2 regions of the Cellulomonas sp. Marseille-Q8402 genome follow, and region 1 is predicted to be linked to the other one. Evidence: predicted binding sites of a transcription regulator. Region 1 holds the regulator's gene; the other holds the start of a gene.
The links. Region 1 encodes Rex, which represses fermentation and respiration genes when NADH is low (regulators of the CRP and FNR family bind a similar motif). Its sites were predicted from a motif close to CTTGTGAANNNNTTCACAAG; they were not measured.

Region 1 (4,405 bases):
AGCCGCATCGACAGCGTCGCCGCGGTCAGGTGCCGGGAGAGCACCGCCGTCCCGGGCGTGAGCCTCGCGCCGGCCGGCCGCGTGGTCGGGCGCATGTCCGGGTGCCGGTCCACCGACGCCGCGGCACGGGCCTTGAGCGCGTGGGCCCGCGACTCCAGGCGAGCCGCTGCGACCGCCACCTCCACCCGCTCGAACGCGGTCAGCCGCTCCAGGTCCAGGTGCTCCAGCACGGACAGCAGCGCCACCCCTGCCGGCAACGCCGCCAGCCACGCGGTGAACTCCGCCTCGCCCTGCGGCACGACCCCATCCGCCCCCGGGGCATCCGGTGGCGTCGTGGCGGCGCGTTCGCGCAGGTCAGCGGGCATACCGGCACTCTAGGAGCGGCACCGACACCCATCTGCCGCCGACGTCCGGACCTGGGGACCGCGTGCACCATCGAGTGCTGTGGAGGTTCTCGCGCGTCCTGATCCAGGGGGTCCGGCGTCAGACCGCCTGGTGCAGCACCAGGTCGTGATGCACCTGGTCCCCGACCTGGAACCGCCGCTCGCCGACCACGACGAACCCGGACCGCCGGTAGAACGCCTGCGCCCGGAGGTTCTCCCCGTTGACGCCGAGCCACACCCCGGCCGCGCCGCGCCCGCGGGCCGCGTCGAGGCTCGCGGTCATCAGCGCACCGGCGACGCCGCCGCCGTGCCGCCCGGGCAGGACGTAGCACTTGCTCAGCTCGACGGTCGGCCGGAGCGGGACGACCGCGGCGACGTCGGCGTCGTACGGCTCCCCGGCGACGAGCATCGTGTAGCCGACCAGCGTGCCGTCGTCGTCGGCGACCAGCAGGTCCCGGGCGTCGTCGGCCAGGTAGCCGGCGAAGTGCGCCGGGGTGAGGTGCGCCGCGATGAACGCGGCGTGGTCCTCGGGGGTCGACGACGGCGGGCACGCGAGCGGGAACGTGACGGCGGCGAGGGCGGCGAGCGGGTCGGCCTCGCCGGCGCGGGCAGCACGGACGGCGACGGTCACCGGCCGCCCCAGCGGGACCGGACGGCGCGGCGCACGGCCCGGAAGATCAGCCCGGCGACCCACGCCGACCCCGCGACGGTGGCGGCGTCCACGCCGCGGCGGGTGGCGTTGCGGCGGCCGCGGAACTCGCGCATCGGCCAGCCGACCTCGGCCGCGTGCTTGCGCAGCCGCCCGTCGGGGTTGATGGCGCAGGGGAAGCCGACCTCGGACAGGATCGGCACGTCGTTGGTGGAGTCGCCGTAGGCGAAGGACTGCGACAGGTCGAGCCCCTCGCGGTCGGCGATCGCGCGGACGGCGGAGGCCTTGGCCTTGCCGTGCAGCAGGTCGCCGACCAGGCGGCCGGTGTAGAAGCCGTCGGTGTGCTCGGCGATGGTCCCGAGCGCACCGGTGGCGCCGAGCCGGCGGGCGATGATCTCGGCGATCTCGACGGGCGTGGCGGTGACGAGCCAGACCTCGTGCCCGGCGCGCAGGTGCTGGTCGAGCAGGCGCTGGGTGCCGGGGAAGATGCGCAGCGAGAGGACCTCGTCGTAGATGTCCTCGGCGATGGCGACGACCTCGGCGACGGACCGGCCCCGCATGATCTCGAGCGCGCGCTGGCGGACCTCGTCGATCTGCTGCCGGTTCTCGCCGAACGTCAGGTAGCGGATCTGGTGCACGGCGAACCGGACGATGTCGCCCCGCTGGAAGAAGCCGCGCCGGTACAGGCCGACGGCCAGGTGGAACGAGCTGGCACCGCGGATGATCGTGTTGTCCACGTCGAAGAAGGCGGCCACGCGGCCCGGCTGCACGGCCGTGCTGGCGCCGGGCAGGGTGGGCTCGGTGGGCTCGGGCACGCCGCCACTGTAGCCAGATGCCTAGGCTCGTGCCGTGCCGACCCCCACCGAGCCGTCCGTGACCCCCGCCGCCCGCGTCGTGCTGTTCGCCCGGCCGGGCTGCCACCTGTGCGACGCCGCCCGTGACGTGGTGCGGGACGTGGCGGCCGCCCACGGCGAGACCTGGGCGGAGGTGGACGTCGACGCCGGGGGCACGGCGCCGGACGGCCGCCCGCTGGCCGACGCGTACGGGGAGCTGCTGCCGGTGGTCGAGGTCGACGGCGTGCGCGTCGGCTACTGGCAGATCGACCCCGACCGGCTCGGCGACGCCCTGACCGGCGCGCGGTAGGCCTACCCTGTGGTCGTGCGAGCCCTGCCGCCGACGACCGTCGCCCGCCTCCCGGGATACCTGCGCTCCCTCGGCGGGCTCGCGTCCGAGGGGGTCACCACGACCTCCTCCGACCAGCTCGCCGAGCTCGTGGGTGCGTCCCCCGCCCAGCTGCGCAAGGACCTGTCGTACCTCGGTGCGGGCGGCCGGCGCGGCGTCGGCTACGAGGTGGACCACCTCCGCAAGCAGATCGCGCAGGCCCTCGGCATGGCCGAGGAGCGCCAGGTCGTCATCGTCGGCATCGGCAACCTGGGCCAGGCGCTCGCGAACTACTCCGGCTTCGCGGACCGCGGCTTCGTGCTGGTCGGCCTGTTCGACGCGGACCCGGACCTGGTGGGCACGACCGTCGGCGGGCACGTCGTGCAGCACGTCGACCACCTCGAGAAGGTCGTCGCGGAGGCCGAGGCCAGCATCGCGGTCGTCGCGACGCCGGCGTCCGCCGCGCAGGCCACCACGGACCGCCTCGTCGCGGCGGGCGTGACCGGGGTGCTGAACTTCGCGCCGCGCACCGTGCGGGTGCCGGAGGGCGTGGACGTGCGCGAGGTCGACCTGGGGTCGGAGCTGCAGATCCTCGGCTTCCACGCCCGCCAGCGCTCCACCCGCCCCGACGCGCTCCCCGAGCCGGTCCCCGCGGTCGACTGACCGCGCCGCCGACGCCGGCCCGACGCCGGGCCGGTGTCGGTACGACGAAGGGCCCGATCGCGGCAGGGGGTGCGCGATCGGGCCCTTCGGCTCGGTGGCCCGGTGACCCGGGCGCGAGATCAGGCCTGCTTGATGGCCGAGATCTCGAGGGAGATGACGACCTTGTCGGACACCAGGACGCCGCCGGCCTCGAGGGCCGCGTTCCAGGTGATGCCGAAGTCCTTGCGGGAGATCGTCACGGAGGCGGAGAAGCCGGCGCGCTGGTTGCCGAACGGGTCGGTGGCGGAGCCGCCGAACTCGGTGGCCAGGTCGACCGACTTGGTCACGCCGTTGATGGTGAGGTCGCCGGTGACGACGTAGTCCTCGCCGTCGGTGGCCACGGAGGTCGAGGCGAAGGTCCACTCGCCGAACTTCTCCAGGTCGAAGAAGTCGGCCGACTTGAGGTGGCCGTCGCGGCCCGCGTCGCCGGTGTTGATGGTCGACGGGTCGAGCGCGGCGGTGACGCCGGAGAGCGCGAGGTCCTCGGCGACGGTGATGGTGCCGGAGGTCACCGCGACGGTGCCGCGGACCTTGGAGATGCCTGCGTGGCGGACGGTGAAGGCCGCCTCGGTGTGCGAGGGGTCGATCGTCCAGGTGCCGGCGGTGAGGGCGGTGGGGAGCGTCGTGGTCGACATGAGGTGCCTCCTGCTAGATGGTTGAAGCATCAACTGCGGTTAGTTGAGATTTCTACTACAGTGGCGTCCGCTGCGCAAGGCCGTGGGACGATCAGCGCCCGACGTCACAGCGCGCGCGGAGGAGGACGGCATGGCGAGCACGACCGAGGCGGTGGGGACGACGTCGCAGCACCCGCGGAGCACTCGGACCGACGACGAGGTCCGCTGGCTGTCGGCGGACGAGCAGCGCGCGTGGCGGGCCTACCGCGACGGCACCGCCCGCCTGCTCGACGTCCTGGCGCACGACCTGGAGGAGTCCTCCGGCCTGTCCCTCGGCGAGTACGAGGTGCTGGTCCGGCTCTCCGAGGCGCCGCAGCGCACGCTGCGGATGTCGGAGCTGGCCGGTGAGCTCGCGCACTCCCGGAGCCGCCTGACGCACACCGTCCGCCGCATGGAGGCCGCCGGCCTCGTCGAGCGCGCCCCCTGCCTGGAGGACGCGCGTGGCGTGAACTGCCGGATGACGGAGCACGGCTGGCGGCGGCTGGTCGACGCCGCCCCCGCGCACGTCGAGTCGGTGCGCGCCCGCCTCGTGGACGTGCTGTCGCCTGCGCAGATGCAGGCGCTCGGCGACGCGATGGCGGCCGTCGGCGCGGCGCTCCAGGCCCGGTGCGACGCCGCGGCCGAGGCGGCGGAGGCCCCGGGCCGCTAGCGGTGGGCCCGACCACCCAGGTGGGTTTGCGAGACTGACCCCATGGTCGCCACCACCATCCACCTCATGCGGCACGGTGAGGTCCACAACCCCAGCGGCGTGCTCTACGGGCGTCTCCCCGGGTACCACCTGTCCGAGCGCGGTCAGGAGATGGCCGAGCGCGTCGCCGCGCACGTGTCCGGCGGGC
Region 2 (4,405 bases), 630 kb from region 1:
AACGTCGAGCCGATGACGTGCGCCATGGCGTGCACGATGCCGAGGAACGCGTTGCCGAACGCCATGCCGGCGATGGTGCCGGCGTTGTGCATCTTCTCCCGGGCGTCCTTCGTGGCCGGGTCGGCGGGGTCGCCGTTCACGGACTGCGCCAGGTTGTCGAAGATCAGCCGGATGGCCTGCAGCGCCATGCCGTCGGTGAAGTCGTTCGCGTAGACGGCGACGAACGCCTCGGTGGCGTGGGTCAGGGCGTCGAACCCGGAGTCGGCGGCCAGCGAGCGCGGCATCTTCGAGGTCAGCACCGGGTCGATGATCGCGACGGTCGGCGTCAGGGCGTAGTCGGCCAGCGGGTACTTCTTGCCGGCGTCGGGGTCCGAGATGACCGCGAACGGCGTGACCTCCGCGCCGGTGCCCGAGGTGGTCGGGATGCAGACCAGCTTGGCCAGGTCGCCGAGCGTCGGGAACTTGAACGCGCGCTTGCGCACGTCGAAGAACTTCTGCTTGAGGTCGGAGAACACGATCTCGGGGTGCTCGTACAGCAGCCACATCACCTTGGCGGCGTCCATGGGCGACCCGCCGCCGAGCGCGATGATCGTGTCCGGGCGGAAGTGCCGCATCTGCGCCGCGCCGGCCTGCACGGTCTTCACCGAGGGCTCCGGCTCGACCTGGTCGATGATCTGCACCGACACCTTGTTCGGGCGGCGGTTCAGCACGTCCAGGACGCGGTCGACGAAGCCCAGGGTCGTCATGGTGGAGTCGGTGACGATGGTGACGCGCTCGACGTCGGCCATGTCGGACAGGTAGCGGATGGCGTTCGGCTCGAAGTACGTCTTGGCCGGGACCTTGAACCACTGCAAGTTGTTGTTCCTCCGGCCCACGCGCTTGATGTTGACGAGGTTGACCGCCGAGACGTTGTTCGACACCGAGTTGTGGCCGTAGGAGCCGCAGCCGAGGGTCAGCGACGGGATGAAGGCGTTGTAGATGTCGCCGATGCCGCCGAGCGACGAGGGCGCGTTGGCGATCACGCGGATGGCCTTGACCCGGGAGCCGAACTCCTCGGTGAGCGCCTCGTCCTGCGTGTGGATCGCGGCGGAGTGGCCCAGGCCGTCGAACTCCACCATCTGCTCGGCCAGCTGGATGCCCTGCTCGGTCGAGCCGGCGCGCAGGACGGCGAGGACGGGGCAGAGCTTCTCGCGGGTGAGCGGCTCGTGCGGGCCGACGCCGGAGACCTCCGCCAGGATGATCGAGGTGTCGGCGGGGACGGAGAACCCGGCCTGCTCGGCGATCCACTGCGGCGACTTGCCGACGACCGTCGGGTTCAGCTTGGCGTCGGCGCAGTTCTTGCCCTTGGCCTCGACGCCGAAGACGAACTTCTCCAGCAGGGCCTTCTCCTTCTTGCTCGCCCGGTAGGCGTGCAGGACGGCGAACTCGGCCAGCGCGGCGTCGTAGATCGCGTCGTCGAGGATGACGGCCTGCTCGGAGGCGCAGATCATGCCGTTGTCGAACGACTTGGACAGCACCACGTCGTTGACCGCGCGCTTGAGCTTGGCGGACTTCTCGATGTACGCCGGGACGTTGCCGGCGCCGACGCCGAGCGCGGGCTTGCCGCAGGAGTAGGCCGCACGGACCATCGCGTTGCCGCCGGTGGCGAGGATGGTGGACACGCCCGGGTGGTTCATCAGCAGGCCGGTGGCCTCCATCGAGGGGGTCTCGACCCACTGGATGCAGTGCTCCGGCGCGCCGGCGGCGACCGCGGCGTCGCGCACCACGCGGGCGGCGGCCACGGACGACCGCTGCGCGTTCGGGTGGAACGCGAAGATGATCGGGTTGCGGGTCTTGAGCGCGATGAGCGCCTTGAAGATCGCGGTGGAGGTCGGGTTGGTCACCGGGGTCATCGCGCAGATGACGCCGACCGGCTCGGCGATCTCGGTGATGCCGTTGATCTCGTCGCGGCTGATCACGCCGACCGTCTTGAGCGCCGCCATCGAGTTGGTGACGTGCTCGCAGGCGAAGATGTTCTTGACGGCCTTGTCCTCGAAGACGCCGCGGCCGGTCTCCTCGACGGCCAGCTCGGCGAGCTTGCCGTGCTGGTCGAGGGCGGCGACCGCGGCCTTCTTGACCAGGCGGTCGACGTCCTCCTGCGTGAAGCGGGCGTACTCGGCCAGCGCCTTGGTCGCGCCGGCGACCAGCTGGTCGATGGCGGACGCGGTGTCGGTGCTCGTCGTGGTGCTCACGGGGCTCTCCCGAGGGTGGTCGGATGGGGTGTGGAGGGCTCCGTCGACCTCGCACGACCGACGCTATCGAGAAACTTTTCACAAAGTCTGGGACCGGAGTCCCGTGGACCTAGGTCCCGCGCGCCGGCCGCCGCTCCGGGGTCGCCGGCCCGTGCGACCCGCGGGCGCACCGGGCACCCCGACCGAGGTGCCGGACCGGGAGCCCGACCGGCCCGAGGACCCCGACGGCCCCGAGGACCGCGGGCCGACCGTGCGGCGGTACGTCGTCTCCGTCCCGTCCTGAGCACGACGCAGGCCCCCGCCCCGGGTGGACCGGTGGGGCGAGGGCCTGCGTCAGGACGCGCGCGGCGTCAGTCGTGCGAGAGCGGCGGGGGCGTCAGCACCGTGGGGTGGTCCGGGACGCTCGCGGTCATCAGCGTGCCGTCGGCGCGCCGCGTGCCCTCGATGTCGCGCACCGTCGGGGTGCCGATCAGCCGGGGTGCCGGGGCCAGCGCCACGACCACCGGGTCGCCCGCGGTGACCTTGACGGGCTCGCCGCGCACGACCAGGTCGGCGGCGTCCCCGTCCTCGACGGTCAGGCGCAGCTCGGTGTGCCGGACGTCGACCCGGACCCGGGTGCCGCGCAGCGTGAGCCGGAACGTCAGCCCGTCCCACACCTCGGGGAGCCGCGGGTCGAGCGACACGACGCCCTCGTGGTCCCGCATGCCACCGAACCCGCAGGCCAGCGCGCTCCACACGCCGCCGGCCGACGCGACGTGCACGCCGTCCGCGGTGTTGTGGTGCAGGTCGGCCAGGTCCACGTACAGCGCGGACGTGAAGTAGCGCAGCGCGAGCTCCTGGTACCCGACCTCGGACGCCACGATCGACTGCACGACGCCGGACAGCGTCGAGTCGCCCGTGGTCAGCGGGTCGTAGTAGTCGAAGTCCGCCAGCTTCTCCTCGAGGGTGAACTGGTCGCCCTGCAGGAACAGCGCCAGCACGACGTCCGCCTGCTTGAGCACCTGGAACCGGTAGATCACCAGCGGGTGGTAGTAGAGGAGCAGCGGGCGCTTGGACGGGTCGGTGTTGGCCAGGTCCCACAGCTCCTTCTCGAGGAACTGCGCGTCCTGCGGGTGGATCCCCAGGCGCTCGTCGTAGGGGATGTGCATCCGCTCGGCGGCGTGCGCCCACTCGTCGAGCTCGGCCTGGGACAGCTGCAGCCGCGCCACCATGGCGGCGTGGTCGGCGGGGCGCTCGTGCGCGAGCCGGTCGACCGCCTCGACGGCGCCGCGCAGGTTGGCGCGCGCCATGACGTTGGTGAACAGGTTGTCGTTCACGACCGTCGTGTACTCGTCGGGGCCGGTGACGCCGTGGATGTGGAACGAGGAGTCGCCGTTGCTGCCGCGCCAGAAGCCCAGGTCGGCCCACATGCGGGCGGTCTCGACCAGGATGTCGATCGCCTCGCGCGCGAGGAACCCGTCGTCGCCGGTGGCGGCCACGTACTGGCGCACGGCGTGCGCGATGTCGGCGTCGATGTGGTACTGCGCGGTGCCGGCCGCGTAGTAGGCGGACGCCTCCTCGCCGTTGATCGTGCGCCACGGGAACAGGGCGCCGTTCTGGTTGAGCTCGGCGGCCCGGCGACGGGCGGCGTCGAGCATCGTGTACCGGAACCGCAGCGCGTTCCGGGCCACCCGCGGGGAGGTGTACGTGAGGAACGGCAGGACGTAGATCTCGGTGTCCCAGAAGTAGTGGCCGCTGTACCCGGAGCCGGTCAGGCCCTTGGCCGCGATGCCGTTGCCCTCGGCGCGCGCCGTCGCCTGCGCGATCTGGAACAGGTTCCACCGGATGGCCTGCTGCAGGTCCGGCTGGCCGGGGACCTCGACGTCGCTGCGCGCCCAGAAGTCGTCGAGCCAGGCCCGCTGGTCGGCGAACTGCTGCTCGACGCCCGTGGCCTGCACCCGGTCCAGGGTGCGGCGGCAGCGGTCGGCGAGCTCGCGCGCGGGCACGCCGCGGGAGGAGTGGTAGGTGACGACCTTGGTGATCCGGATCGTCCGGCCCTGCTTGGCGTCGACCCGGTAGACGTGCTTCGCCAGGTCCTCCTCGACCAGCGACAGCTCCTCGTAGTCGTTGTCCGTCTCGATGCTGTGGTCCGCCGCGACGGAGAGCGTCATGCCCGACGACGCCGCGCGGTAGGA

Region 2: a site for Rex is predicted at 2,297-2,316, ahead of adhE (bifunctional acetaldehyde-CoA/alcohol dehydrogenase). Genes of this name have one in related genera too.

The regions. Positions count from the first base shown of each region.
Region 1 is NZ_CBCPLX010000002.1:463,599-468,003, forward strand. Features, by position in the region: gene ACWPWW_RS13115 (DUF222 domain-containing protein) at 1-365, opposite strand, end outside; gene ACWPWW_RS13120 (N-acetyltransferase family protein) at 484-1,014, opposite strand; gene ACWPWW_RS13125 (HAD family hydrolase) at 1,011-1,847, opposite strand; gene ACWPWW_RS13130 (glutaredoxin family protein) at 1,882-2,175, shown strand; gene ACWPWW_RS13135 (redox-sensing transcriptional repressor Rex) at 2,191-2,856, shown strand; gene ACWPWW_RS13140 (YceI family protein) at 2,976-3,530, opposite strand; gene ACWPWW_RS13145 (MarR family winged helix-turn-helix transcriptional regulator) at 3,661-4,218, shown strand; gene ACWPWW_RS13150 (histidine phosphatase family protein) at 4,261-4,405, shown strand, end outside.
Region 2 is NZ_CBCPLX010000002.1:1,091,068-1,095,472, forward strand. Features, by position in the region: gene adhE (bifunctional acetaldehyde-CoA/alcohol dehydrogenase) at 1-2,231, opposite strand, end outside; gene ACWPWW_RS15970 (glycoside hydrolase family 65 protein) at 2,582-4,405, opposite strand, start outside.